Regions from separate parts of the Mesorhizobium sp. M0968 genome, predicted to be linked through region 2. Evidence: predicted binding sites of a transcription regulator. Region 2 holds the regulator's gene; each other region holds the start of a gene.
What was found. Region 2 encodes LexA, which represses DNA repair genes until DNA is damaged. Its sites were predicted from a motif close to TGTTCNNNNTGTGTTCNG; they were not measured.
Positions count from the first base shown of each region.

Region 1 (9,807 bases), on a different contig from region 2:
ACCATCTTGCGCTCGTCCATCGCCGTCTTGACGATGGGCACGATCTCGTCGAGCCGGTCCCGGGTGATGACGAAACCGCCGACATGCTGCGACAAATGACGGGGAAAGCCCATGATCTCGTTGGCGCATTCGATCACATGCCTTGTCGATGGATCGGTCTGATCGAGGCCGCCGGCCTTTGTCTCCTTTTCGCCGAGCTCCGAGGTCGACCAGCCCCAGATCGAACTGGACAGCGCGCTCCGGACGTCGTCCGACAGGCCCATCGCCTTGGCCACTTCGCGCATCGCCGAGCGGCCCCGGTAGCTGACGACGGCGGCGGCCAGCGCGGTGCGCTTGGTGCTGTATTTGGAATAGATGTACTGGATGACCTCCTCGCGCTTTTCATGCTCGAAATCGACGTCGATGTCGGGGGGCTCGTTTCTTTCCTCGGAAATGAAGCGCTCGAAAAGCGTTTCGATCCTGTCCGGGCCGACTTCGGTGATGCCAATGCAGAAGCAGACGATCGAGTTGGCGGCAGAGCCGCGCCCCTGGCAGAGAATGTTCTGGCTGCGGGCGAATTTGACGATGTCGTGGACAGTCAGGAAATAGCGCGCGTAGTTCAGGCGCTCGATCAGAGCGAGCTCCTCCTCGATGCGCTGCGTCACAAAAGCGGGCACGCCCGAGGGGTAGCGGATGGCGGCTCCCTCCTTGGCCAGCCTTTCCAGTTCGGCCTGCGGCCCAAGACCCGATACCGTCGGCTCGTCGGGATAGTTGTATTGCAGGTCACTGAGCGAGAAGGTCAGCTCGCCGGCAAAACGCAGCGTTTCCGCCAGCGCTTGCGGATGCCTGCGGAAAAGCCGTGCCATCTCCAGCGGCGGCTTTAAGTGACGCTCGGCATTGGCCGCCAGCTCCAGCCCCACCTCGGCGACGGGCACATTGAGGCGGATCGCCGTCAGCACGTCCTGCAGCGGGCGCCGTTCCGACGTATGGTAGAGAACATCGTTGGTCGCCATCAACGGGATGCCGGCCAGCTCCGCCATCGCCGCCGCCTGCTCGATACGGAAGCGGTCGTTGCCGCGGTAATCCGGCGAAACCGCAAGCCACAGGTTTTCACCGAAACGATCCTTGAGCCGGCTAAGGAGTGCGAGGCTGGTTTCCGCGTCCGCCGACACATCCGGCAGTATGGCGAGCGACAGGAGATCGCCCCATTCGAGAAGATCGCTCTGTTTGAGGAGCGTCGCCCCTTTTTCGTTCTCGTCACGCAGATTGGCCTGCGTCAGCATGCGGCAGAGATGACCCCAGCCCTTGCGATCCTGCGGGTAGGCGAGGATGTCCGGCGTGCGGTCGCAAAAAACCAGGCGGCAGCCGGGATGATAGGAAACACCCTCCACCTTGGCCTGCTGCCAGGCGCGCACCACGCCCGCCACCGTGTTGCGGTCGGCGAGACCGATCGCCGAAAACCCCAGGAATTTTGCCGCGACCACCAGCTCCTCCGGTTTCGAGGCACCGCGCAGAAACGAGAAGTTCGACTGGATGCCGAATTCGGCATAGGGGTTGGCCGTCAGCGCATTCATGCGAAGATCCCATGCATGAACCAGCGCGGCGAGGGCTGCGAGGCGCCGTAAAGGCCCTGGCGATAGAGCCAGTAACGGCGGCCATCGGCATCCTCGATGCGGAAATAATCCCGGGTCGGGGCATCTTCTCGTCCCGCCGCCCCTCGCCACCATTCCGGCGCGATGCGCTCCGGCCCTTCGGCGCGCGCGACCCGATAGAGCGCGCGCCGCCAGCGGAAGTTCAAAGGCGGGCCTTCCGGCATTTCGGTGGCCGGCACCTCGATCGGCTCGGGCGCACGGAAAAGCCGGATCGGCCGTTCCGGCTGGAAGACGGTCGTGGGAGCGTCCTTCGCCTTGTCCGGCTGCTTCGGCGGCGAGCTTCTCTGCGGCGCCTCCGTGAAGGGAAGGGTGGCGACGGCGCGCTCCGGCAAATGGCTCTCGACGGCGACCGGCTTCAAGACCGCGCCTTCGCCGAGCCGGGCGCGAATGCGGTCGGCAAAAAGCGCGATATCGGCACCGTCGTCGCTCGTCTCGCCGGCAAGGTCGGCCTGCTGCATGTCGAAGGCGGCGGCGGTCAGCACCGAAAGGCGCACGAGATCGAAGCCATAGCCGGCGTCGATATCCTGTTCGAGCGCGGCAAGCCTTTCGTGGAACAATTTCTGGATCAGCCGCGGCTCGCGCAGAGGCCGCGAGGTGCCGACGGCGATACGGCTGACGCCGCCATCGACGCGGAAAAGCAGCAGCGCCAGCCGCCTTGCGCCTTCGCCGCGACGCTCGAGGTCGCTCTTCAAGGTGGTCGCCAGCATGCCGGTCAGCCGCTCGATGTCCTCGGTCAGCATGATCGGCTCGGCAAGGTGACGCTCGACCGAAAGCGGTGCCACCGGCAGGCGCGGCGACACGGCCTCCTCGAGGCGGCCAAGCGCCTGGTCGAGGCGCAAGAGCAGCGATGCGCCGAAGCGGCGGGCCAGCGGCGCGCGCGGTGCCGCCATGACGGCGCCCGCCGTGCGCAGGCCGACGCTTTCGAGGCTGGCGCGTACCTCCGGGTCGATGCGCAGCGCCGCCAGCGGCAAGGGCGCGAGAAGCGCTTCCTCCTCACCATCGGGCACGATGCGGTCGCCAGCAAACCGCGCCGCCGCCCAGGCAGCACCAGGCGTGGCGGCAAGCCCGGCGCGGACATCGAAGCCCTGATGGAAAAAACGCGACAGGATATCGTCCAGCATCGAGCGTTCGCCGCCGAAAAGATGGGTGCAGCCGGTGACGTCGAGATAGAGGCCGTCGGTCCCGTCAAGCGCCACCAGCGGGGTATAGCGGTCGCACCAGTCGGCGAGGCCTTCGAGCAGGCGCCGGTCGGCCTCCGGATCGGCCTCCACGATGTCGATCGAGGGATGCATGGCGCGTGCGTCGGCTATGCCCATGCCGCGCTTCAGATTAAGCGCCTCGGCCCGCTCGTCGAGGGCGGCGATGCGCTGGGCGTTCCGGTCGCGGTGACTGATCACCAGCGGCAGGTGATCCGACGGCCGGGAACGCCAGGACCGCCCCAGACGCTGCCGCAGGATCCTCTCGGCGGCGAGATGCGGAAACCACAGCGATAGGATTCTTTGGCCGTTCTGGGGTCCATTCCTGAGACCTTCCTTGCTCGCCCCGTCTTTCTTCGAATATGCGTTCATCGGGGTTCCACTCCAGTGTGAATTTTCCGGGCAAGGCCGTGCGGCTCTTGCCGATAGCGACGGTGAAGGCGGGTCGGCCGATCGAGCCGGCGAGCGGCCCGGCAAGCGTCTTACGCGTTGCCGCCGGTGCCGCCGACAGGATGAGGCGGACGGGCGCTGCCGTCGGTTCGGGCTCGCCGGCCTGGCGCAGCAGGAACAGCGGCCGGCCCGCACTCTGCGCGCGGGCGTGCAGCCGCCGCGTCGCGGTGAGGTCAAGCCGCTGCGGGCTGCCGCGGATTTCGAGGATGACGGCGGCCAGCGCCGTCATCCGGGCAGCCTCCTCGGCGATCCACAGCGCATCGAGCAGCCTTGGCGCCTCGGAAAACAGCAATTGCTCCGGCTCGATGCCGAAGAAGGCGTGAAGCCCCCTGGCATAGGGAAAGCCGGCCTCGCGGAAAACCTCTGATGTGCCGATCCACAGCACCGGCAATCGCGGCCCCTGGCTTAGGATCAGGCTGACGAGCGACAAGGCAAAACCGGCAACGGCCCCGGCATCGCGGGTCGCGGCGCCATGAAACTCGCTCACCGCCGCCTTCGGCAGGCCGCCGCTCAGCGCAGCATCGAGGCGCTCGGCGCCGGTGCGCAAAAACGCATCGGGCGGCGCCACGGCAAGGCCGCGCCGGACAATGGTCAGATTCCGAGCGGGTGTCGGATGCCGAGAGGGTGTCAGACTCTGACGAGGGACATCCGCGTCAAACGACGAACTGGCCGGCGCCTCCAGGCGCTCGGGCAAGGTCCCTTCGATCTTCGCGATCTGGCGGCGCAGGGCAAAAACAGTCTCCCGCGCCACGGCGCTTGTCGCCATGACGGTCAGCTTCCACTCACACTTGTTCCTGTTATGTTCTCTAGGATTCCAGAGGTCGCCCGAAGAGTCAAGCGGAGTCATGGGGAATTTATTCCTGTAGTGGGGGCATGGCACGGGCACTCCAGCCCGACCATTTGCCGAGTCCGGCCTGAAAGCCTATATGCCGGGATCAAAGGACAAAGCATGGCTCGCATCTACCAAACACGCATCTGGCACGACCAGCTTTCGCCAACGATGGAGGAAATCGAGCTCCTGGCGCTGGAGGCCTATGCCCATCTGCCGGAGGACTTTCGCAAGTTGACCGGCGAGATCGTCATTCAGATCGCCGAATTCCCGACCGACGAGATCATGGACGACCTTTCGCTGGAAACGCCCTTCGACCTGCTCGGCCTGTTCGAGGGGCGCGGCATCGCCGAGCGCTGGAATCCGCAGACCGGCGAGGGGCCGAACCGCATCACCCTCTATCGTCGCGCCATCCTCGACTACTGGGCCGAGAACGAGGAAACGCTGGGCGACATCGTCACCCATGTGCTGATCCACGAGATCGGCCACCATTTCGGCCTGTCGGACGACGATATGGAGAAGATCGAGGACGCGGCTGAATAGCACTCAGATGACAGAAGCAGAATTTGCTGATCTGATCGATTGCAATTGGCCGTATCACGACATTTCACTGAGCCGGGAACTAATCGAATCCGCAGTGAGGATTTCGCCGAATGCCGCGTTCTTAGCACTTAGCGAGCTTTGCCATCTGCCCGCAAGTGCTGCCGTCGAGCCCGCCATTCTCCTAGCTCTGGTCGACTTTTGGCTATCCGAAGTCGACCACCCGGTGGCATCTTTGACTGCAGAATGCGCGATCTCCTTGATCGAACGCAAGCGACTGCCGGTTCCCGAGATACTTACGAAGATGGGTTACGTCTCCGGTTATCCCGGTCTCCTTGCAGCGCTATCGATACTCTATTTCAGCTGCGATGACGTCGACGGGCTCGCAGACGCGCGGCTCAACGAAATCAGAGCCGTCTGGGAAAGGCTGCCGTAGCCGGTAGCTCCCTACCAATCGCTGAGCTTGGTGTCGGGGCCGTATTCCTGGCCCTCGATGTCCTTCACCACGGCCTGGCCGCAGCGCATGGTCTTGGCTTCCTGGTCATAGGCATAGGTCGGCGAGCCGAACAGGTGCCAGCCCTTGTTCAACGCCGCCGTCACCTTGTGGCAGAAGCTGGAATCGTCCGGACCGGACAGAAAACGGTAGAGTTTCATTCTTCAATCCTGTCGTCAGTTGCGTTAGTCATGCGCGAACAGCGGCGGCCTTCGCCAGCAGTTTTTCGGCCTGCGCCAGATGCAGCCGCTCGACCATCTTGCCGTTCAGCGCAACTACCGCCCTACCGGTATTTTGGGCGAGCGCGAAGGCATCCTTGACCGCGCGCGCTTCGGCTATTGCTTCGGGCGACGGTGCAAAGGCGCGGTTCGCGGCTTCGATCTGAGCCGGATGGATCAGCGACTTGCCGTCAAAACCCATGGCGGCCGCTTCCGTGCACTCGCGCGCAAACCCGTCCATATCGCGAAAATCATTGAAGACACCATCGAGCAGGTCGAGGCCGCCGGCGCGCGCGGCGAGCACCATCTGCATCAGCCATGGAACGAGATAGCGCCGATCGGGCGTGGCGAGAATGCCGGTGTCCTTGACCAGGTCGTTCGTTCCGGCAACGAAACAAACCAGTCGAGAGGCCGGGTCGCGGCCGAGCTCAGCGATCGGCCCGATATTGAGCAGCGCCCTGGGCGTCTCGATCATCGCCCATAGCTTGACTTCGTCGGCGATAAAATTGTCGTCGAGCACGTCGCCGGCCTCGAGAATGTCGCGCGGCGTGTCGACCTTGGGCAGCAGGATGGCGTCGGGCGAGCATTTTGCCGCGGCCAGCAGGTCGGCGCCGCCCCACTCGCTCGACAGCGCATTGATGCGCACGACCATCTCGCAGCGCCGGTTGGAACGGCCGGCGAAAATCGCCGCCAGCTTTTCGCGCGCGGAAGGCTTGTCGGCCGGGGCGACGGCGTCCTCGAGATCGATGACGACGGTATCGCAGGCCAGCGATTGGATCTTGGCCAGCGCCTTGTCGTTCGAAGCCGGGACGTAAAGCACCGAGCGGCGCGGGCGGTAGCTTTCGGTGGTCATCTCCGATCTATGCCGTCTGCAGCGGGCCGAGGCAAGCCGTGCATAAAAACTGCACGCAACTTCGGAAAATCTCCTCGTCTCCGCCCCGCTTGCCACCCGACCGGATGCGACAAGGGCGGCATGCAAGAGCAAACGAACTCCCGTTGGTCCCTGCCGTACCGGCTTCGCCGCGAAAGCTGGTGGCTCGTCGATCCGCCCCGGACTTCGGTAAACCTCCTCCCTTTCGTCCGGAAATCCCCGCCCACCGGCCGCATCAAAGCCGCCGAGAAAGCCCGATCATGATAGTATTGCTCCCGGCGGCGCCGAGCTATTGCAACCGCTTCGGCGTTGCCGTCCTGCTCGTCGCGCTGGCCGATTTTTTCTTCTATGGCCAACCGGCGGGCATCACGCTTTTCCTGTTCGGCGTTGCGATTGCCGCGGCGAGCATGGCTCTCCATCCTCTCGGCTCCTTCAACGATGGCAAATTCTGGTTCAAGCCGGTTGCGCTGCTCATGGCGCTGCTGCCGCTTGTGGAAAATGTCAGCGCACTGTCCGTCTCGATCGCGCTGGCGGGGCTGGCCATCTTCGCGCTTTCACTGGCCGGACGGTTGCGGCGCGGCCTTGCCCGTATTGCCGGCCAACTCTCGCTGTTCCTGGTTGCAACGCCATTTCGGCTCGTTCTTGATTTCTTCCGCTGGCGCACGGCGGCGCGGCGGCTTGGCCGGCGGCGCGTGCGCCTTGCGGCGATCGCCGTCTGGGTCATGCCGCTGGGCCTCGGCGCAGTGTTCCTCGCGCTGTTCGGCGCCGCCAATCCCGTCATCGAATACTGGTTTTCGCTGATTGATCTCTTCGCCCTGCTCAACCTCATGCAGTTGCCGCGTCTTGCCTTCTGGCTATTCGCGCTCGCCGGCGTATGGGCCTTTCTGCGGCCGCGCCTGCCGCGGCTTCTCCGGCATATTCCCCGGTTGGGAACGCCTGCCAGCACACCGACGAGGCCAGCCATAAGTCCCACGATCGAAGACATCGTCTTCGGCAAGGCCGCTATCCTCCGCGCGCTCGTCGTCTTCAACATCCTGTTCGCGGTGCAGAGCGCACTCGACGCCACCTATCTGTGGGGCGGCATCGCGCTTCCCGACGGGCTGACCTATGCCGCCTACGCGCATCGCGGCGCCTATCCGCTGATCGTCACGGCGCTGCTGGCCGCCGGCTTCGTGCTGGCGGCGCTGCGGCCGGGAAGCGCGACCTCCGGCGACCCGCTCATCCGCCGGCTGGTTTATGCCTGGGTGGCGCAGAACATCCTCCTGGTGATCTCGTCGATCCTGCGGCTCGATCTCTATATCGGTATCTATGCGCTGACCTATTGGCGTGTCGCTGCGTTCGTCTGGATGGGGCTGGTGGCGGCGGGCCTTGTCCTGATCATGGCCCGCATCGCGCGCGAAAAGTCCAACGAATGGCTGCTTGCCGCCAATCTTCTGACGCTATCGGCGACGCTCTATGCTTGCTCGTTCATCAACTTTGCCGCGCTGATCGCCAACTACAATGTCGACCATTGCTTCGAAATGACCGGCCAAGGCACCCAGCTCGACGTCTGGTACTTGCGCTCGCTCGGGCCCGGCGCCTTGCCGGCGCTCGATCGCTTCGTCCAGCACCAGAGCAGGACGGTTTCCGCGGAGGATGCCTCCATCCGCGAACTCGCCGGCTGGTATGCACAGGACGAAGCACGCTTCCGCGCCGGCCAGGAGAACTGGCGGGGCTGGAGCTTTCGTGACTGGCGGCTCAACCGCGCCCTCGACAGGCGTGGCCCGTTCGTGGTTCCTCCGATGTCCGAACCCTTCATGCCGGGCCGCTGATTTGATGCCGCACCACATACTGGTCGCCGACGACGACCCGCACATTCGCGAAATCATCTGCTTCGCGCTGGAAAAGGCCGGCATGAAAACGCTGGCGGTGCAGGACGGCGCGGCTGCCTTGCAGGCGATAGAGCGCCATGCGCCCGATCTCGTCGTGCTCGACATCGGCATGCCGGAAATGGACGGGCTGGAAGTGTGCCGGCGGCTGCGCCACACATCCGACCTGCCGGTGCTGTTCCTGTCCGCGCGGGATGAAGAGATCGACCGCGTGCTCGGGCTGGAGATGGGCGGCGATGATTATGTCACCAAGCCGTTCAGCCCGCGCGAGCTGGTCGCCCGCGTCAACGTCATTCTGCGCCGCGCTCGGCCCACGCCGGAACCAGCCGACGACCGGCAATTCTCGCATGGCAGACTGTTGCTGGTTCCGGCAAGCCATACAGCCAGCTTCGACGGCAAGCCGCTGGCGCTGACGTCGATCGAATTCGCGATCCTGAAAGGCTTTTTGGCGCGGCCGGCGCATGTGCTTGGCCGCGACATGGTGATGGCCAACGCCTATGCGGCCAATATCCATGTCGCAGACCGCACCGTCGACAGCCACATCCGCAATATCCGCGCCAAGCTGGCGGCCGTCGGCTGCGTCGATGCGATCGAGACCGTGCACGGCGTCGGTTTTCGGCTGGGCGGATGCGGCGCGTGAGCGCCCAAGAACTGATTGGCAGCAAATGGCGGCCTCGCCTCGCCACGGTCGTCATCGCCATCCTGATCATGGTGATGGCACTGCCGCTGGCCGGCCTGTTTTTCTTCCGGCTCTACGAGAATCAGCTGATCCGGCAAACCGAGGCCGAGCTGATCGCCCAAGGCGCCGCCCTTGGCGCGATCTATGCGCAAGAGGTTCGCGAGGCCGGCATTGCCCCGGAAAAGCTAGGCGCACCCGTGCCTTCACCCAACACCAGCGATCGGGCCTCTCCCTACCAGCCGATCGAACCGGGCCTCGATCTTGCGTCCGACGGGATCCTGCCGACCCGGCCCGCGGCCACCGCGGCCAGCGCCGATCCCGCGTTCGCTTCAATCGGCGCACGCCTGTCGGGCATTCTTGCCGAGACGCAGAAGACCACGCTCGCCGGCTTCCGGCTGCTCGATCCCAGAGGCGTGGTCATCGCCGGCCGTGAGGAGGCCGGCCTGTCGCTCGCGGCTGTCGAAGAGGTTCGCGCAGCGCTTGCCGGCCGCTACGCCAGCGCGCTCAGGCTGCGGGTTCCCGACCAGCCGTCGCCGCCGCTCTATTCGGTCAGCCGCGGCACCAAGGTTCGCGTCTTCGTCGCCATGCCGGTTGCGGTCTCCGGCAAGGTCGCCGGCGTCGTCTATCTGTCGCGGACGCCGAACAACATCGTCAAGCATCTCTATGGCGAGCGCGGCAAGGTGGCGCTGGCGGCAATCGCCATCCTCGGCGGCGCGCTGCTGATCGGGCTGGTCTTCCTGCGCGCCGTCAGCCGTCCGATCTATGCGCTGATGGAACGCACGAAACGCATCGCCGCCGGCGACCGCGCGGCGATCAGGCCGCTCGATCACCACGGCACGCGCGAAATGGGTGAACTCTCTGCTGCTTTCCTCGACATGGCCGAAAAGCTGCACGCACGCTCCGACGGCATCCAGACCTTTGCCACCCACGTCTCGCACGAGCTCAAATCGCCGCTGACGGCGATCCAGGGGGCCGCCGAACTGCTGCGCGATTCGGGCAGCGCGATGGACGAGGCCGAGCGGCGGCGCTTTT
Region 1 is NZ_JAMYNL010000009.1:107,570-117,376, reverse strand. Features, by position in the region: gene NKH67_RS18245 (error-prone DNA polymerase) at 1-1,553, opposite strand, end outside; gene NKH67_RS18240 (DUF6504 family protein) at 1,550-3,028, opposite strand; gene NKH67_RS18235 (ImuA family protein) at 2,961-4,043, opposite strand; gene NKH67_RS18230 (metallopeptidase family protein) at 4,227-4,649, shown strand; gene NKH67_RS18225 (hypothetical protein) at 4,657-5,082, shown strand; gene NKH67_RS18220 (DUF1737 domain-containing protein) at 5,094-5,300, opposite strand; gene NKH67_RS18215 (HpcH/HpaI aldolase/citrate lyase family protein) at 5,329-6,210, opposite strand; gene NKH67_RS18210 (DUF4153 domain-containing protein) at 6,489-8,039, shown strand; gene NKH67_RS18205 (response regulator transcription factor) at 8,044-8,736, shown strand; gene NKH67_RS18200 (ATP-binding protein) at 8,724-9,807, shown strand, end outside.
Region 1: a site for LexA is predicted at 4,067-4,084, ahead of NKH67_RS18235 (ImuA family protein). Genes of this name have one in related genera too.

Region 2 (9,807 bases):
CCCACAACGCCCAGGCACTGCGCGACATGCTGGGCGGCGCCGCCGGCGCCTTTCGCGATACGGTGCTGATGAATGCCGGCGCCGGGCTGGTGGTGGCCGGCACAGCGACGACCCTCGCCGACGGCATGGTAACGGCGGCGCAGGCCATCGACAGCGGCCGCGCGCTGAAAGTGCTCGACAGGCTGATCGAGATTTCGAACGGTTAAAAACCATGTCCGACATCCTGCGCAAGATCGAGGCTTACAAGCGCGACGAGATCACGGCGGCCAAGGCGCGCGTGCCGCTGGCTGAGATCAAGGCACGGGCGACGGATGCCGACGCGCCGCGCGGCTTTCTTTCCGCCCTTGAAGCAAAGCGCAAATCCGGCAGGTTCGCGCTGATTGCCGAAATCAAGAAGGCTAGCCCATCCAAAGGCCTGATCCGCGCCGATTTCGATCCGCCGGCGCTGGCCAGGGCCTATGCGAAGGGCGGTGCCGCCTGCCTTTCGGTGCTGACCGACGCACCCTCCTTCCAAGGCGCGCCCGAATTCCTCACCACTGCGCGCGCTGCCGTCGAGCTGCCTGCCCTGCGCAAGGATTTCCTGTTCGACCCCTATCAGGTCTACGAGGCCAGGGCATGGGGCGCCGATGCCATCCTGATCATCATGGCCAGCGTCGACGACGCGTTGGCAAGAGAACTCGAAGCGACAGCGTTCGGGCTCGGCATGGACGCGCTGGTCGAAGTGCATGACGAGGCTGAAATGGAACGCGCCCTGCAGCTGTCGTCGCGACTGATCGGTATCAACAACCGCAATCTCCGGACCTTCGAAACCAGCCTGCAGACCTCGGAGCGGCTGGCAGCGATGGTGCCGGCCGACCGCCATCTGGTCAGCGAGAGCGGTATCTTTTCGCACGACGATTGCCGCCGGCTGGAGCAGAGCGGAATTGCGACTTTCCTGGTCGGCGAGAGCCTGATGCGTCAGCAGGACGTGGCCGCGGCAACGCGCCTGCTGTTGACGGGCAAGGCGCCGGCAGAGGCCGTTTGAGGATGGCGGCCACCCTCACCCATCTTGGCGCGCAGGGCGAAGCCAACATGGTCGATGTCGGCGACAAGGCTGTGACGGTGCGCACGGCAGTCGCAGAAGGCTTTGTCGCGATGCGGCCCGAGACGCTGGACATGATCCTCGCCGGCGACGCCAAGAAGGGCGACGTGCTGGGCACCGCGCGCATTGCCGGCATCATGGCGGCCAAGAAGACGCATGAACTGATCCCGCTTTGCCATCCGCTGCTGCTGACCAGGATATCTGTCGATATCGAGGCGGACGCCGCGCTGCCCGGCCTGAAGGTGACAGCATTGACCCGCGTCACCGGTAAGACCGGCGTTGAGATGGAGGCTCTGAGTGCCGTCTCGGTCGCTTGCCTGACCATCTACGACATGGCCAAGGCGGTCGACCGCGCCATGGTCATCTCCGGCATAAGGCTGGTTGAAAAGACCGGCGGCAAATCCGGCGACTACAAGATCACCGGAGACGGGGCCACCGAGGCAGGCCGATAATGGTGCTGGTCCCAGTTGCCGAGGCGCTCGAGCGCCTGCTGGACGGCGCAGCAGCGCTGCCGGGCGAACGCGTCGCACTGCTGGATGCCGCCGACCGCGTGCTGGCGGAGCCGGTTGTGGCGCTCCGCACCCAGCCGCCGTTCAACGCCTCCGCCATGGACGGCTATGCCGTGCGGGCGGCCGATATCGCGTCCGTACCGGCAAGGCTTTCGGTGGTCGGCATGGCGCCGGCCGGACGCGGCTTTGCCGGAACGGTGCAGCAGCGGCAGGCCGTGCGCATCTTTACCGGCGCGCCGCTTCCCGAAGGCGCCGACACTATCGTCATCCAGGAGAACGTCCGCGATCTCGGTGGCGGCAGCGTCGAAGTGACGGAACGGACGGTGCAGGGGCGCAACATCCGCCGCCTCGGGCTCGATTTCGCCAAGGGCGATGTCCTGCTGCCCAAAGGCCGCCTGCTCGACCCGGCGGCCTTGTCGCTGGCGGCATCGGCCAATCACCCCGAGGTGCGCGTGGTCAAACGGCCGCTGGTGGCCATCATCGCCACCGGCGACGAATTACTGCCGCCGGGCAGCGATCTTGGCCCCGACCAGATCATCTCCTCCAACGCCTATGGTGTCGCCGCTGCCGCACAGTCGGTCGGTGCGCGCGCGCTCGACCTTGGCATCGCGCCGGACCGCAGGGAGGCGATCGCTGCGCTGGTTGAAAAGGCCGTGAAGGCTGGCGCGAACGTCATCGTCACGCTGGGCGGTGCCTCGGTCGGTGACCACGACTTCGTCCATGAGGTGCTGACCGGGCAAGGCATGACGCTCGATTTCTGGAAGATCGCCATGCGGCCGGGCAAGCCACTGATGTTCGGGCGGCTGGGAGACATTCGCTGCATCGGCCTGCCCGGCAATCCGGTGGCAAGCCTGGTCTGCACTCAGCTCTTCCTGAAGCCGCTGCTGGCGCGGCTCGGCGGCCGCGCCTTTCAGCAGGATATACGTCGGGCACGGCTCGGTGCCGCCATGCCGGCCAATGATCTCAGGCAAGATTATGTGCGGGCTGTTGTCATAGATGACGCCGGTACGCCCGTGGCGACGCCGTTCGGCATCCAGGACTCCTCGATGCTGAAAATCCTGGCCGATGCCAACGGGCTGATCGTTCGCGCGCCGTTCGCGCCTGCCGCGGCGGCGGGCTCCCCCTGCGACGTGCTGATGTTACGCTGAACCTGCCTCACTCCGAAATCAAGGTCCGGGTCAGCGGATGGTCTGGATCGGCCAAACCGTCGATGATGTTGAAATGATGCCGGTCAGGTTCGACCACCGAGCTGGTCGCGGAACCCAGGCCGATCCAGATGTTGGCCAGCAACGCGCTCTGACGCAGGAATTCGGCGCGCTCGCCGCCGCCGGCCCAGCAGGTCAGGCGGGCCTTGTCCATCGGGCGCAGCAGCACCGGACTTTCGGCCTGCGCCTCGGCCTCATCGATCGCCAGCGTCTCGTTCATGCCGGTGCGCATGATCGGGCGCAAATCGTGCACCCCCGAGATCGACACCACATGACGAACGCGCCGGACCACTTCGGTCGCCAGCGGCGTCGTCGCCGTAACCATCCGGCTAACAAGATGGCCGCCGGCCGAGTGCCCGGTCAGCATCAGCGGCCCTGCAACCATCGCCGCCGCCTTGCCGATCGCCGCGCCGACCTCCTTGACGATGCCGCCAATGCGTATCTGCGGACAGAGCGTGTAGGACGGCATCGCCACCGCATAGCCGCGATCAACAGGGCCAGCGGCAAGATGCGACCAGAAATTCTTGTCGAATTCCATCCAGTAGCCGCCATGAACGAACACCACGAGTCCCTTAGGCTTGATGGCCGGCAGGAAAAGATCGAGCCGGTTGCGTGGATTGTCGCCATAGGCCATGTCGAGCCGCGCCCTGCCCTCGGTCGAAAGCACGTCGCGGAAAACCCGCGCGGGCTCGATCCAGGCCGCCGGCCAGCGATCGCTGCCGGCTATGTTGGCGCCGTTGGCATAGGCGTTGTCCCAATCGGCAATGTGACGTTCGAACACCCTGCGCCCTCCCTGGCATATGGCCTTGCAGCGTAGCCGTAAGCATCGCGCGGCGCGTCGTCGCCAGCCTCACGATTCCAGCTCTCGCATCAATCTCAAGTGACAGCTGCTTTGATGGCGAAGCGCGCATCCTTCCACGCACCGGTGTGCAGGATGTCCTCAAGCACTTTGACGGCCTGCCAGACATCGGCGTAGCCGACATAGAGCGGGGTGAAGCCGAAGCGCATGGTCGATGGCGCGCGAAAATCGCCGATCACGCCTCGTTCGATCAGCGCGCGCATGACCTGGTAGCCATGCTCATGCATGAATGAAATCTGGCTGCCGCGTTTTTCCCCATCGCGCGTGCTTTCGAGCGTGAGCCCGTAAGTGCCGCACTTTGCCTCGACAAGCTCGATGAACAGATCCGCCAGCGCGATGCTCTTCTTGCGCACCGCCGTCATGTCGACATCGTTCCAGATGTCGAGCGCGCCCTTCAGCGTGCGCATCGACAGGACCGGCTGTGTGCCGCACAGAAACTGGCGGATGCCGGTGCCGGCCGCATAGCCTGGCTCGAAGGCGAAGGGCCGTGCATGGCCCCACCAGCCGGTGAGCGGCTGCTGGATGTCGGAAAGATGCCGCTCAGCCGCATAGATGAAGGCAGGCGCGCCCGGGCCGCCATTCAGATATTTGTAGGTGCAGCCAACGGCAAAATCGGCGTTTGCCTTGTCGAGTTCGACTGGCATCGCGCCGGCGGTGTGGCAGAGATCCCAGACGATCATCGCCCCGGCTTCCTGAGCCCTGCGCGTCAGCGCCGGCATGTCGCGCAGTTCGCCCGACTTATAGTTGACGTGGTTGACCAGCACCACAGCGGTGCGTTCGTCGATCAGCTCTTCGATGGTCGGCGCGTCGACTCCCGAGAGGCGCAGCAGCGTATCTTTTCGCGTCGAAACCACACCCTCGGCCATGTAGAGGTCCGTCGGAAAACTATCGCCCTCGGCGACGATGACCTGCCGCTCCGGTCGCATGGCCATGGCGGCGTGCAGCAGCTTGTAGATATTGACCGATGTCGTGTCGCAGACCACTGTCTGGCCGGCCGCGGCCCCGATCAGGCGCCCGAGCTGGTCGCCAAGTTCAAGCGGCATGTTGAACCAGCCGGCCGTGTTCCATGCGCGGATGAGATCATGCGACCATTCTTCGGTCGCGGCCTTGTGCAGTTCATCGAAAGCGGCACGTGAAGCAGCTCCTAGCGAATTGCCGTCGAGATAGATCACTCCTTGCGGCAACACAAAGCGGTCGCGCATCGCGCGCAGCGGATCCGCGGCATCCATCGCCTTTATGGCCACGAGATCGGGAATTCCTGTCATGATTTGTCTGCTCCCCCAAGATCCAACGCAACGCCGGACACGCATCGACTGTTCTTCCATTACTTGGTTGCGCGCAGCAAGGCTCCACCGGCGAGAAGCAGCCTGACCAGGCGGTGGAAACCGGGACTTAACCCGAGGTTGGCGTTTTGAGTTCGTTTCGTTCACGGTGCATTGACCAAACCGCACAGTCGATACGGGTTCAATTCCGTGCCTTTTGCCGACCGACGGCCGATGCCAGTGCCGCCTTCTAGGAGGCCAGAAGGGCGCAAACGAAAGCAGAATCAAGGCGATGAGGCTCGCGGCGGTGAAAATGCGTTACGCCGGTAGGGGACGTCGTTTGTTTCCCGAGCCTTAACGCATTCATTAAACTTTAAACAGTTGCGGAACACAACTGGAACAGATAGTGTTTGTTCTGGGTTTGTTTTTCTGATTCTGTTGGGGGTCGCTATGCTGACACGCAAACAACACGAACTGCTTATGTTCATCCACGAAAGGTTGAAGGAAAGCGGTATCCCGCCTTCATTCGACGAGATGAAGGAAGCGCTCGACCTGGCTTCCAAATCCGGAATCCACCGGCTGATTACGGCGCTGGAGGAGCGCGGCTTCATTCGCCGTTTGCCCAACCGGGCCCGTGCGCTGGAGGTGCTACGCCTGCCTGACTCGATCGCCCCCGGCCTCAATGCGGCACGCAAGTTCTCGCCGAGTGTCATCCAGGGCAGCCTTGGGCAAGGCGCCCCTCGGCAGGGCAAGCCGACATCGTCGCGCGTGCCCGCAGCCGGAAATGACGACGATGTCGTCGCCGCCGTTTCGATCCCGGTAATGGGCCGCATCGCTGCCGGTGTGCCGATCGACGCCATCCAGCACCAGACGCATTCGATTTCGGTGCCGCCGGATATGATCATGGGCGGCGAGCATTATGCGCTCGAGGTCAAAGGCGATTCGATGATCGAGGCCGGCATTTTCGACGGCGACACGGTGATCATCCGCAATGCCGATACGGCGAGCCCCGGTGAGATCGTGGTGGCACTGGTCGACGAGGAGGAAGCGACGCTGAAGCGGTTCCGCCGCAAGGGCGCCTCGATCGCCCTGGAAGCCGCCAATCCGGCCTACGAGACGCGCATCTTCGGACCAGACAGGGTCAAGGTGCAGGGCAAGCTCGTCGGACTGATCCGCCGCTACTGAGTTCCGCCCTTGGCGCCGGCTTTGGGATTGTCGGCCCTGCGGTATGGCGGCAGGCCCCGTGCCGCGCGTGAAAATTTCCGTTGCACGTGCCAGGGCCGGTATGATTTTTCGACGGCGAAGCGGATCTCGGCGCGTGTTGCCGCTTGTGGATCGAAATAGACGGCGGCACTTCCCGCGCGCGCCAGTTGCCGTTTGGTGACGACGAGGACCAGCCGGTCGTAGTAGCAGGGGTTATGGGCGGTGGCGTCGTCGATGACGATCAAGCTGGCAAAGGCGCAGGCTGGCCGCGCAGTATCGCGGTCCGTGGCTTGCGCGATGATCGCGCCGGATGGATGCCTGGCAAGGCAGAGGCCGTCCGTGCAAATGAACGGCATGCCCGGCGGCAGGTCGGCCGGATCGGCAATGTCGAATTGCGGGTCGTTCTTTCCAGGGGTTTCCGGCGCGACGATGGCCTCCGATGTGAGCGCGCGTTTCCAGTTGTCGATGGTGAACTCATTCGGGCGTGCCCGGTTGACCGCGAGTTCACCGCTGCCGATCGACAGCGCGACCAGCCGTGCGTCCTCCGAGACCAATACGTCGGGAATGCGTGTCTGCGTTGTCGTCAGCAAGCCGGCGAGCGCAAAAGGAAGTGCCGCCAGCCGCAACCACGTCGTCGCCATGCTGGCAATGACGAGGGCGATCGTCACCAGAAGGACGGATCTCAGCGAAATCAGCCCGACCGCATCGATCGGCGAGCGCTCCGAGATCCACCCGGACAGGGCGATCATCGCCGTCAGCCCCTTGCCCATGACATAGAGGAAAGGGCCATCCGCACCGAACGGCATCGCCAGCGCGCTGAGAACGGCGAAGGGCATGACGACCAGTGAGACGATGGGCATGATGGCCAGATTGGCGAACAGGCTGAGCGGCGCCACGCGCTGGAAATGCCATATGGCGAAAAGCGCCGTGGCGCTCCCTGCAATGATCGAGGTCATCGCCAGACCGCACATGCCCAGCAGGACCTTTCGAGTGGCAAGGCGTAGCGGCGACTGCCGCGGCGGCGGCGTGGTGGCCCTCCCGGCGCGGTAATCGGACCAGCCTGCATAGGCGCCGACAAGGGCCGCCGTCGCGGCGAAGGACATCTGGAAACTCGGACCGACCACCTCGTGCGGCGACACCAGGATGACCGCGATGGCCGAGATCGCCAGGTTGCGCATGGTGAGCGCGGCCCGGTCGACCAGCACGGCGATAAGCATCACCGCCAGCATGATGAAGCTGCGTTCGGCCGCCACGACAATGCCGGAAAAGACGAGGTAGGCCGCAATCGAAAAAAGCGCGGCGGCCGCGGCATACTTCTTGACCGGCCGTCGCGATGAGAAATCGGGAAACAGCGCAAAGGCACCCCGCAGCAGCGCCATGATGGTGCCGGCGACCAACGCCATATGCAGCCCCGAGATAGAGATGATGTGGTAGATGCCGGTGCGCCGCATCGCTTCGTTGATCTCCTCGGGAATGCCGGCGCGCACGCCGACGATCAGCGCAGCAGCAATCTCGCCCTCGGCACCGCCGATGCGGCTGCGGATATGGTCGGCGATGGATTCGCGCGCGTCTTCGATCGCGGAAGAAAGCTGCGCGGCAAGCGGCATGCTGCCCGACGACACGACTTTCGGATTGCCGAGAAAAAAGCCGCTGCCGCCGATACCGGCGAAATAGCTGTCGAACGAGAAATCATAGCTGTCGGGCCGCACCGGGCCGGTCGGCGGCAGCAGCAGCACATAGCCGGTGATCTCGGAACCGGCGGTCAGCTCAGCCGGTATCTTCATCGCCGAAACGCGGACCCGTTCCGGCATGTAGCGCAGTGTCGGCCTGGCCGTTGAGATCACATCGATTGTCAGCCTGATGCGGCCGCTCGCCATGGGCTCGTACGATACAACGCGACCCGTCAGCCGCGTCGAGATTTCGGAGCCGAGCATATGCGTTCCGACACGCCATGTCTCGAACTTGGCGGCAAGTACGCCAAGCGCGCAGAGCAGCGCCACCATGAAGCACAGGCGCGTCCTGGGCCATGACCGCGAGACGACGGCACAAAGGGTCGCGAGGAGCGCGATTGCGATCGGCTGTGGAAAGGCCGGCTCCACCGACAGCCCGAAATAAACGACCACCCCGCATGCGAGGAACACCGGCACCAGCAGGAAGGCGATGCCGCGGTCGAGTTCCAGACCGGCCGCCGTGGTTACGCTGTTGCGGATACGGGACGGTGACGGGAGGCGGAAACGCCTGGGCAGGCGTACGATGGGCTCGCCCGCGGGCACGAGAACCGTTGCTGGGTCGCTGGCCGGCAGCGACGGAGCATCGAAGCGCGGAGCAGGTAGCAATGCCGGTGCCGGCAGGACAGGCGGGGGAGCGGCAAACAGCAAGCGTTCGCTGACGTCGCTGCCAACGTCCTCGCCCTCGCCCGCACCACGGCCTCGCACAGCCATCGGGTCTGCCCCTTGCGCCCTCGACCTCCTATGCTACATGAACGCGCAACGCGCGAAAGTCCGCAAACCCACTTCCTTCGCCCGCCTGAGAGTTCCATGCCCGATAAGGTCGTCACCCGTTTTGCCCCCTCGCCCACCGGCTATCTGCACATTGGCGGCGCGCGCACGGCGCTGTTCAACTGGCTGTACGCCAAGCACACGGGCGGCACGATGCTGCTGCGCATCGAGGATACCGACCGTGAGCGGTCGACGGATGCGGCGACGGCAGCCATTCTCGACGGACTTTCCTGGCTCGGACTCACCTGGGACGGCGCGCCTGTCTCGCAGTTCGAGCGCGCGCCGCGCCATCGCGAGGTGGCCGAGGAGCTGGTGCGCGTGGGCAAGGCCTATTACTGCTACGCGACGCCGGCGGAGCTGGAGGCGATGCGCGAGGCAGCGCGAGCCAAGGGGCTTCCGCCCCGCTATGATGGGCGCTGGCGCGACCGCGACCCGTCGGAGGCGCCGCCCGGCGCCAAGGGGGCGATCCGCATCAAGGCGCCGACAGACGGCGAGACGGTGGTGCATGACCGCGTCCAGGGCGACGTGCGCTTTCCCAACAAGGATCTCGACGATTTCATTATTCTGCGCTCGGACGGCAATCCCACCTACATGCATGCCGTCGTCGTCGACGATCACGACATGGGCATCACCCACATCATCCGCGGCGACGATCATTTGACCAACGCCGCACGCCAGACCGTAATCTATCAGGCCATGGGCTGGGAGGTGCCGTCGATGTCGCATATCCCGCTGATCCACGGTGCCGACGGCGCCAAGCTGTCGAAGCGGCACGGTGCGCTTGGCGTCGAAGCCTATCGCGCCATGGGCTACCTGCCGGAGGCGCTGCTCAACTATCTGGCGAGGCTTGGCTGGAGCCACGGCGACGATGAGATCATGTCGATCGCCGACATGATTACATGGTTCGACATTGGCGACGTCAACAAGGGCGCCGCCCGTTTCGACTTCGCCAAGCTCGAGGCGCTTAACGGCGTGCATATGCGCCGGATGAACGACGCGGCGCTGCTCGACATCTTCATCGCCACTCTGCCCTATCTAGAAGGCGGCCCGGCAATCGCCGCTCGCCTCGACGACAGACGCAGGGCGCAACTGCTTGCCGCGTTGCCGGGCCTGAAGGAGCGCGCCAAAACGCTGGTCGAACTTGTTGAAGGGGCTGCATTCCTTTTCGTCGAACGGCCGCTGCCGGTCGA
Region 2 is NZ_JAMYNL010000014.1:48,569-58,375, reverse strand. Features, by position in the region: gene trpD (anthranilate phosphoribosyltransferase) at 1-206, shown strand, start outside; gene trpC (indole-3-glycerol phosphate synthase TrpC) at 212-1,024, shown strand; gene moaC (cyclic pyranopterin monophosphate synthase MoaC) at 1,027-1,533, shown strand; gene NKH67_RS22105 (molybdopterin molybdotransferase MoeA) at 1,533-2,738, shown strand; gene NKH67_RS22100 (hormone-sensitive lipase) at 2,746-3,576, opposite strand; gene kynU (kynureninase) at 3,672-4,919, opposite strand; gene lexA (transcriptional repressor LexA) at 5,367-6,101, shown strand; gene NKH67_RS22085 (ComEC/Rec2 family competence protein) at 6,095-8,560, opposite strand; gene gltX (glutamate--tRNA ligase) at 8,657-9,807, shown strand, end outside.

Region 3 (9,807 bases), on a different contig from region 2:
GCCAGTGGCGTGAATCTCCGGCGTCACCTTCATCGTGCATCGCTCCGCCGAAGGCTTTTTCGACATCGGCAAGCGTGGTTTCCTCAAGCTTTATCTCCAGCGGCCCGGCCTTGACCTGCTTGAATAGCGGGCTGGCCAGCGGCGAGTTGATATCGCCCAGGGATGGAATCGCCCGGTCCGGGTTGAGCGGCTTGGCCAGCGTCGTTGCATTGGTCACCAGTCCGGCAACGATGAGTGCGAAATATCCGGCGTTCTGTCCCATGCCGATCTCCTGTCGTTCGAAGTGAGGGCGGAAGGATTTGCGAGCGGGTGCTACCCTGTCTGGTTAATACCCAAACGGGTGCACGACGAACTGGTCCAAGATAAATTCACAACGGCGCAGCCTTCAACGTCATTCCGGCGACTTGGCAACCAAAGTGTAATCGAGGCTCACAGTTCCTTTTCGGCCAGCTCGCGAAACGCGTCGGGAACCGACCGCTGTAGCCCGAGCGCGACCGAGGCGTAGCCCACCGCCTCCCAGCCGAAGCGGTCGCGGATCTTGTCGACGGCGCGGTCCGCGGTCCAGCGCGCCGCGCCCTTGCTGGTGCCGGGGCGGCGGCGGTCGTCGTCGAGCCCGAGCGGCAGTTCCAGTTGCAGGCCGGCATGCTGCTCCAGATGCGAGACGGCGATCGCCAGCAGCGAGATTGTCTTTTCGTGCGGATGGTCGATGAGCACCTTGCGCACCAGCGCCTCGGCGATCTCGGCCAGCATGGCGGTTGCCGATATCGGCTGGTCGAGCGTGATCGAGCGCGTCACCGAGCGCAAATCGGCAAAGCGGACGCGAACCGTCACTGTACGGCCGGGCCGGGATTTCGCCCGCAATCTTGTGGCGACCCTGTCGGCCAGATGCAGCAAAGCCGGCACGAAGACCTGCTCCTCGGCCGGCTTTCGGCCAAGCGCCGACTGCGCACCCGCCGAGCGCGCCCGGCGCTGCGTCTCAAGCTTGCGCGGATCGCGGTTCCACGCCAGCGCGTTGAGTTTCTCTCCCGCCGCCGGCCCGAGCAGGCGCTCAAGCGCCCCACCATTGGTCTTCGCCAGCTCGCCGATGGTGTTGACGCCGATGCCGGCCAGCCGCTGCCTGGTGACCGGGCCGACGCCCCACATCAGCTCGACCGGCAGGTGGTGCAGGAACTCCAGCTCGTGGCGCGGATCGACCACCACCAGCCCGTCCGGTTTTGCGACCTGTGAGGCGATCTTGGCCAGATGCTTGGTGCGGGCTACGCCGACCGAGATCGGCAGGCCGAGCTCGGCCCGCACGCGGCGGCGGATCTTGCCGGCGATCTCGGCCGGCGAGCCGAACAAATGGGTGCAGCCGGCGACGTCGGCAAACGCCTCGTCGATCGAAATGCGCTCGACCACCGGCGTGAAATCGCCGAGCACCTTGATTGCCGCATCGCCCAGCCGCTGATAGTCCTTGAAATGGCCGCCGACGAAGATGAGTTGCGGGCAGAGTTCCCGCGCCCGCCGTCCCGGCATACCGCCGCGCACGCCGAACGCCTTGGCTTCATAGGATGCGGCAAGCACTACCCCGCCGCCGACGGCAATCGGCTTGCCGCGCAAGGCCGGGTCGAGCAACTGTTCGACCGAGGCATAGAAGGCATCCAGATCCGCGTGGAGGATGTTGGCTTCCATCCGGCCCGTTCGCCCGCGGCGGTTCGAACGCCGCATTGTCTCGAGTTGTGGTGAGAACATAAAGAGAACATTGTGGGTGGATTGTCAAGCAGCGCGGACGACAGGTGAAGGGGCAATCGCTTCAGGTTGGCGCTGCCCCTCATCGCCCTGCCGGGCACTTCTCCCCGTATAGTGACGGGGAGAAGGACGCTTTCGTCGATGGTTTCGCCAATCACTAACGTTGCAGGAAAGTGCCGAGGTTGCGGACAGCCCCTTCTCCCTGTCGCTATACGGGGAGAAGGTGCCGGCAGGCGGATGAGGGGCAGCGCCGACTTCGGCAATCAGCCGAGCGCTACAGCGCCAGCTTGTAGCCGAGATGACTGGCGGTGAAGCCGAGGCGCTCGTAAAAAGCGTGCGCCTCCCGTCGACCTTTGTCCGTGGTGAGCTGGACGAAGCTGCAATTGCGCGAACGGCATGTTTCAATCGCCCATTCGATCATCAGCTTGCCGACGCCGCGCGAGCGCCATTGCCGGGCGACGCGAACGCCTTCGATCTGGCCGCGCCAGGCGCCTTTTCTCGAAATGCCTGGAAGGAAGCTGAGCTGCAGCGTTCCGACCACTTGCCCGGCGTTGACCGCGACGGCCAGCAACTGGTTGGGATCGGAATCGATTGCGCTGAAGGCATCGAGATAGGATGGCGCAAGCGGCGTGGACGGGTCTTCCCGGTCTGCGCCGAGCACATCGTCGGCAAGCATTGCAACGATCGCCGGCAGGTCGGGCGCCTGCGCGCGACGGAATTCGATCTCGCTCATCGCGCGGAGACATACGGCGCGGTGTCGGCGATCGCAATATCCGTTTTGACTTGCAAGGGAGGCCCGCGCGCCTTCAGGTGGCCTCGAGCGCCCAGAGGCGGTGACCGTAGCGGCGGAAGAAGCGGGCGAAGAGGCGCTGCTGCCTGGCGCGGGTGAGGTCGGCGGCGCGCCTTTCCTGTCGCCAGTGCGGCATGTTGCGGAACATCGACAGGAAGCGGGCGGCATCCTCGAGTGCCTCCTCGGCTGACTGCGCCGGGCGGATCGCCGCCAGGAACAGAGCGCGGCTCGGCTTCATCCGGTCGATCGCCGCCTTGCGCTGGCGATGACCCTGGCGTGCCTTGCGGATGCCGTCCTGGCGGATGGCCGCGAAAGCGGCAAGCATGGCCGGGCTGTCGCCGCTATAGCCGCAAGCATGGGCGAACTGGGCTGGGTCCATCGTCATTCCCTTGCTGCCGGCCGGCCGCGGTTCTGTTGCTCGCGCCGATTCCAGTCCTCGCCACGTATAAGCATAACTCAAATAATTGAACAAGTGAAACTTTCACGTTGATGTAAGCGGAACCGACTCGACTCCGCTCCAAAATCCGATAATGTTGCGAACAAAGCAGGAACAACGATGGGGATAACCATGGCATTGGCAGGCAAGGAAGCGACGATCGCCGATGTTGTCTCGATTGCCGTCGAATGCATCGACTGCGGCCGCAACAGGTGGTGGAAGCCGGCCGAGCTCAAGCGGCATGGGGTGATGCCGGAGACACCGCTGGCCGCACTTTCGGGGCGCCTGATCTGCAAGGCCTGCCGGGCCGACGGCCTGCCGGGCGCCGCCGTCTCGATCCAGGCCGCCTTCATCGACGACCGGCAGCGGACCCGCGCCGAGGCGCGCCTGCTCAACGGTCGAGAGCTGCAGTCGAGGCGGGCTTGAGGGGGCGGGCGTGCTGCTCTTCCCTTCTCCCCTTGTGGGAGAAGGTGGCCGAGCGAAGCTCGGTCGGATGAGGGGTGTTGGACGGATCGCTACCTTGATGGCGTAAGTGCTTAAAAATCGCTTCTACATTTCCTCCGCCGCGTTCCTTCCAACACCCCTCATCCGGCTCGGCGCTGCGCGCCGATCCACCTTCTCCCCAAGGGGAGAAGGGCGCGCCGGCGCCTCCTCAATACCCCAGCAGTTCCTTGAGCGGGATGACGCGGAAGACGTTCTTGATGGCGTAGCGGTTGAAGGACAGCGTCTTGGGCGGGTTGTACTGTTCGACGATCAGCTCGGCGGCGGTGCGCTTGACCAGCTTCTTGATGAAGGCCTTGCCGTTTTGCTCGTTCTCCTCGGGCAGGGTCTCGATCACCACATGGTCGCCGGGCAACGCTTCGCGGCCGCCGCAATAGATCATCTCGCCGGGCTCGTAGCGCGGCACCATCGAATCGCTCAGCACGTGCAGCGCAAACACATTGCGCAGATGCCGGATCCCCGGCGGCCGCTGGACATAGCCGGCCGGCTGGCCGTTGAAGGTGAAGTCGCCATCGTCGCCGCCGACGGCGGTGCCGAGAAGCTGGATGTCCATCGGCCCGGCGGGCAGGGGGCCGGGATCGGTGACGATCTCGGCATCGGCGACCGGTCCGGCATCTTCGAGGAAAACGACCTCGCCCTTGCCGAGCGCCACCGGGTCGACGCGCAGGAAAGCGGCGGTCTTCAAAAGGTTCTCGGTCTTGGGCAGGTTGCGCCCGGTCTCCCAATTGCCGACGGCAGCAACGTCGGTGTCGTTGTGCTCGGCAATGTGCCGCATCACCAGGCCGCGCTGCTTGCGCGCCCGGCGGATCGCCGCTCCGACCTTGATCGACAGTGCAGTTTTCGCCATGGCTCCATCTGAGGCATAAGATTCGGTTTAGTCTATGCAAGAATCGCTTGCATTACGATTTGAGTTATGCTTTTATGTAGGCATGCACAAGTCGCTTCGCCAGCTTTCGGTCCTTGAATCCGCCGTTCAGCGCGCCGGCAGCGCTCGCCTGGAGGCGGTAGCGCAACCGATCGCCGGGGCCATGCATGTGCCAACCCTTTCCCCTTCGTCGCGGCTGTCCTCCTCCCCGGCCGGGACGATGCCCGAGGCTCGCGCCTCGGATCCGGCAGCGCAAGCGGCCGGAACGGCCGGAGCCGTTCCCCTCACGACACCGGCCACGAATTGCCTGCCGGCCGGCAATGCGGAAGCCGCGGTTTCCTGCATCCGCACCGAAGACGGCACGGTCATCGCCTTCGACGAGCGGACGGGCAAGGCAGTGTCCGGCGCAACAAGGCAGGCGGCCGAGATGAAGCGCGATCGCAGCAGACCACGCGAAGGCTGACCGGCTTTCGAGCCTGAGACCGGCGAAGCCGGCGCCGCACACAACCATTTTTGCAGGGAATGAAACATCATGGCCGCCCGCTATTCCGCCTCGGAACTGGAACAAATCGAGAACTGGCTGACGAGCGGACTGTCGGCCGCGAAGATCGCCACCCGGTTGACCGCGCTGCGCGGCCGCCCGGCCTCGCGTGCAGCCATCATCGGCATCGTCCACCGCACCGCCCGTTTGCGCACCATCGGCCTTGCCAGATCCAAGGGCTGGTGTGGCGGACGCTCTGGCGGCCGGCTCGGAAATTCGGCGCCTGAGCCATCAAGCACTGCTGATCAAGCGGAGTCGGCTCCGAAGGCCGAGCCACGCTGCCGCCCGGCAAGGCTGTCGGCCAGGCTGGCGCCGCCGGCCTGGCAGCCGGGTCCGGCTCGGATCACCGGGACCGATGGCGCACCGCTCGAAATGCCGGCGCCGCGCCCGATCGCCGCCGGCGGCCGCCAGCCGCATTTCGCCGCCATGCGCTTCATCGATTGCCTGTTCGAGCGCTGCCGCGCGCCGCTCGACACGACGCCGCAGGAGGATGGGGAAAACGACGCCCCCGGCAGCCGGCCAGGTTTGGACATGCTGTGCTGCGGAATGCGCACGAACCCATCGAAAAGCTACTGCGCCTATCACGCGGCGCGCTTCCTGCGCACGCTGCCGGCCGAAGCGATTTGAGCCCGCTGCAATGAGACTGGAAGTTCGCCAGAGCCCGACGACCAAAACCCAGGAGGACCGAGCCGATGAGCACCAAAACCGCCCAAAAGGTCAAAGCCAGGCCACCGAGATTGCCGAAAGGCGAGGCCGAGCAGGTGCGCATCCGCAAGGAGATCGGCCATGATTTCGCACTGAAGGACGACCGGTTCGGCCGCAAGCGGCTGGCGAAGGGGACGCAGGAAGGAGCGCGCCTCTATGAGGTCGCCAATGACGGCCACACAGCGACCGGCGGCATCGTGCGGGTGCGCAACGTCGACCCGCTGAGCGGCCTCACCTCGCTGTCGCGCCAGCAGCGCGAGGCGGGCATGCGCTACCGCCAGGATTTCCGCAACTCGTCCGAGGCAACCGCCAAGCCGATGGCCTGGGCCGAGCGCGTCGACGGCGGCCGCACCGGCAGCGGCGTCGCCGAACACATCCTGTCCGCCGGCCGCGACCATGCCGAGGCCACCAGGGCGCTTGCCCACTGGGAGATCGCCGGCATCGTGCAAAAGGTCTGCTGTGCCGACGCAACGGTCAAGAGCCTGGCCGAACAGGCCGGCGAGCCGCGCGACGTGGTGGTGAAACTACTCAAGATCGGGCTCGACATATTGGCCGTGCATTACGGCATGATGCTGATGCGCAAGCCGAGGTGAGAAGCCCCGCCGATCCGGCCGGCACTACCGGCCGGATCGATCCGTCAACGACGGCAGACACGGATTCTTTCGATGATCCGGTGGTGATGACGCCAGTGCCTGATGACTTCGGTGTGGCAGCGCCGGTGGTACCGGTACCGGTAGCGCGGCGCGTAGTCCTCGTTATAGACATCATAGCGGTAACGGGGAACGTACTCATCGTCGTAATCGGAATACCGATGGTGGCGATAGTAATAGTCGTCGTCGTCATAGCCGTTGCCGATGCCGATTGTGACGCTGCCGCCGGCATTCGCCGGGCCGATCACGGAAGCCGCCGATGCGATGGCGATCACCGAGGCAAGCAGGAGCTTCTTCATAGCTACCTCCTTCTTTAACGTCCCTCTAATAGAAAAACCCCCGAGGGGCAGCCTCGTTCCATAGATTGGCAAGATGTAACGAACGGACGAGCCCGAAGTTTAGCGCCTGCTGGCGCGAAAACGCCGCTGGCTGCGCCGGGGTCGGATCGTCGACGCAGCGTGGCCGCTCCTCTCATCAAACAGCGGCAATCGCGCGTCAGTCCCGTTTTTTGCCGACGTCTGCCTACAGAACATGGCCCAATTCAAGCAAAACGAACGCGGTCGCACCCAGCACAGCGAGGGCGTAGGCCGCATAAAGAACAAGCAGCATTACCTCAAAGTCCCGGACGAAGCTTGCGGCAATCCTGGTCTCCTTAGGCTCCGTTTTCTCGATGCGGTCGGTTTCCAGCTCCTCCGTTGCCACGACGAGGCAAACAATTCTGTCGTTGTCGGCCGCCTGTAATATCCGTTCCGTCAAATCGACTGCAATCACTGGATCATCGGCCAACTGATCCCGCGATAGCCGGCTTTCAGTGACGGTCTGGATTTCACGCTTTCTCACGCACGCATAATTGCGTCGACTAAATTAGGTTCCACTAAAATAGATAGATTGCCTCGACCCGATCACGACGTGGTGAGGCGTGAGCCCAGCTGGGCGGGGAACTCCGCCTGAGGCCCCCATTTGCCGACCGTCGAGGCGAATCTCGATCGGCGCATCCTCCGATCAAACGGCGCGGGCTTCTTTATAGGCTGCTACGGTGCGCCATTGCTGGTAGGTCGCAATGCCAAAGCAGCCAAACTCTCATATCGCGAACGCAGCGCCGACGTCTTCGGTGCCGACCGGTTATGACGAAGATCGCATGCTTACTTATATCCGGCTGCTCGACGCGTCGGCTGAAGGGACTGATTGGCGTGAGGTCGCCCGCATCGTTCTGCACATTGATCCGGAGCAGGAGCCGGACAGGGCTTTCCGGGCGTGGGCGACACATCTGGCGCGTGCACGATGGATGACCAGGAAGCGGAACGAGCTTCGCCAATTGCATGATGAGTGGTGGGGATGAGCACCATCTAAGCGGAACTGCCGTCAGGTCTGGCCGTTGAGGGAGGAGGCCAATATGGAAAAGCGCCCAATGACTTCTTGGCCAGCCAATACTTTCGAGCTGTGCTGCCTTCTTGCAGTTCCGCTGTCGCTTATCCTTACCGTTTTACTGGCTGGTCTCATCCTTAGCTGACCCCGCATGGTTCCTTGCCGAGGGGCTGGGTCGTGATCCGATAAGATCCGGAACCGTTACTTTACAGCCGCCGCCATCACATCCGAAAACAGCGCCCGCTCCACCGCCGGTTCCAGCGTTTCGGCGAAGGGCGTCGCCAGGTGGTGGCGGTCGCGGAAGGCTAGTTTGCCGTCGATGAAGACGTGGCAGGTGGTCTGGTCGCAAAAGCGGTCGGTCATGTCGATGTAAGCAGCGTTCGGTGTCGAGCGCACGATATCGCGCTCGATGGTGGCGATGTCGTCGTTTGCCGCCATGATCCTCGGCGTGTCGCATGTCGCGGGCGTCTGGCCCCGCCACAGCGCCCGCGCCACGCACTTGTCGGCGTAGCTTGCATTGTAGGGAACGTCCCTGATGACCGCGACCTTGATGCCGGCCTGGCTGAAGGCCTGAAGCGTCCAGGTGAGGCCCGTCCGCCACTGCGCTTGCCAATCGGCGTGCCTCAACTCCTCGGGCGATTCCTTCATCACATTGCCGATCGAGAACTCCGAGATCACCACCAGTTGGGGGTGGAGCGCGATGATGTCCTTGACCGACTGCTCGCGCCATTGGTCGCATTCGGTGTAGTCGCGCTTCAGCCGCCAGTTCCAGGTCGTCACCCGCGAAGCCCGGCAGGAGGATTTGAGAAAGGTGACGACGCGAAAATTGTTCTTCTCGGCCGCCTTGATCAGCGGCGTCGACCAATGGTCGGCATGCGAGTCGCCGAACAGCACGACCGAGCGCTGGGCATCCTTGCGGCCGAACATGCAGGGTTTTGGCTTGACGGTCTCGAAATCGAGCACGCAGCCGCCATTGCTCGCGCGCACAGTGGAGAGCTGCGCGGCGCTGTCGGCGATGACGTGCTGTTCGGGGCTGAGATTGTGCTCGGCAAAGCGCGCATTGCCATAGGCCGCGACCACGCCGGCGCCGGTCAGCGCGACGGCGGGCACCAGCGCCCGCGCTGCTCCGGCCATCAGCCAGCCGTTGCGGCGGATCGGGTTCTCGATGAAATGATAGGTGAACATCGACAGAAACAGCGTCAGCGCCGCGCAGGCAAGGCGGTCCAGGATGGACAGGCTGGGAACCACCATCGCCGCATAGACGATGACCGGCCAGTGCCAGAGATAAAGCGAATAGGACAGCCGGCCCAACCATTGCATGGGCGGCAGCGCCAGCAGGGCGCTCGGCAGATTGCGGCCGCCGCTGCCGCTGAGCAGCAGCAGCACGGTGCCGACAACAGGCGCCAGCGCATTCACCCCGGGAAATGGCGAGTCTTCGTCCAGCATCAGATAGGCCCAGGCGATCAGCGCCAGACCGAGGCATGCCTGGAGCGTGGCCAGCAGCGGCCGGTCGCGCCAGATCTTTGCCGGCGCCATGGTCGCGAGGCCGCCGGCGGCGAATTCCCAGGCCCTGAGCGGCGAGAAATAGAAGGCCCAGGGCTGCGACACTTCCGTCAGCCAGGCGCAGGCGGCGAAGGAGGCCGCGCCGGCGACGCCGATGACGATTATAGCGGCGCGCTTGCCGGGACGCAGCCAGGCGGCGGCAAGAAGCAGCGCCGGCCATGCCAAATAGAACTGTTCCTCGACCGAGAGCGACCAGAAGTGGATGAACGGGTTGTTGGTGGCGTCGGCGGCGAAATAGTCGAACGACCAGCGGATCAGCCAAAGGTTGATCATGTAGGCGGAGGCGAACATGGCGCCCTTCGAATAAAGCGCCTGTTCCTCGGGCGACAGGATGAAGTAACCCGCGAACAGCGTGGCGAGGATGACGAACAGTGCCGCCGGCAACAGGCGCCGGGCGCGCCGGGCGTAGAAGCGCCAGAGGTTCAGCCGCCCGGTCTCGGTAATTTCCGTAACCAGGTGGCGGGTGATCAGATAGCCGGAGATGACGAAGAAGATGTCGACGCCGGCAAAGCCGCCGGGCAGGCCGGACAGACCAAAATGGAAGGCTATGACACCCGCCACCGCCAGCGCGCGCAGCCCTTCGATGTCAGGCCGAAATGATGCCGACACAATCACCTCATGCAAGGAATGCCCACCTCGCAGAGGCTCGACCCGATGCGACGA
Region 3 is NZ_JAMYNL010000007.1:116,719-126,525, reverse strand. Features, by position in the region: gene NKH67_RS15060 (hypothetical protein) at 1-262, opposite strand, end outside; gene dinB (DNA polymerase IV) at 430-1,671, opposite strand; gene NKH67_RS15050 (GNAT family N-acetyltransferase) at 2,003-2,461, opposite strand; gene NKH67_RS15045 (hypothetical protein) at 2,535-2,903, opposite strand; gene NKH67_RS15040 (hypothetical protein) at 3,075-3,380, shown strand; gene NKH67_RS15035 (XRE family transcriptional regulator) at 3,607-4,302, opposite strand; gene NKH67_RS15030 (hypothetical protein) at 4,541-4,783, shown strand; gene NKH67_RS15025 (high mobility group family protein) at 4,853-5,488, shown strand; gene NKH67_RS15020 (DUF6456 domain-containing protein) at 5,554-6,159, shown strand; gene NKH67_RS15015 (hypothetical protein) at 6,204-6,515, opposite strand; gene NKH67_RS15010 (hypothetical protein) at 6,739-7,056, opposite strand; gene NKH67_RS15005 (hypothetical protein) at 7,277-7,555, shown strand; gene NKH67_RS15000 (acyltransferase family protein) at 7,783-9,753, opposite strand.
Region 3: a site for LexA is predicted at 1,724-1,741, ahead of dinB (DNA polymerase IV). Genes of this name have one in related genera too.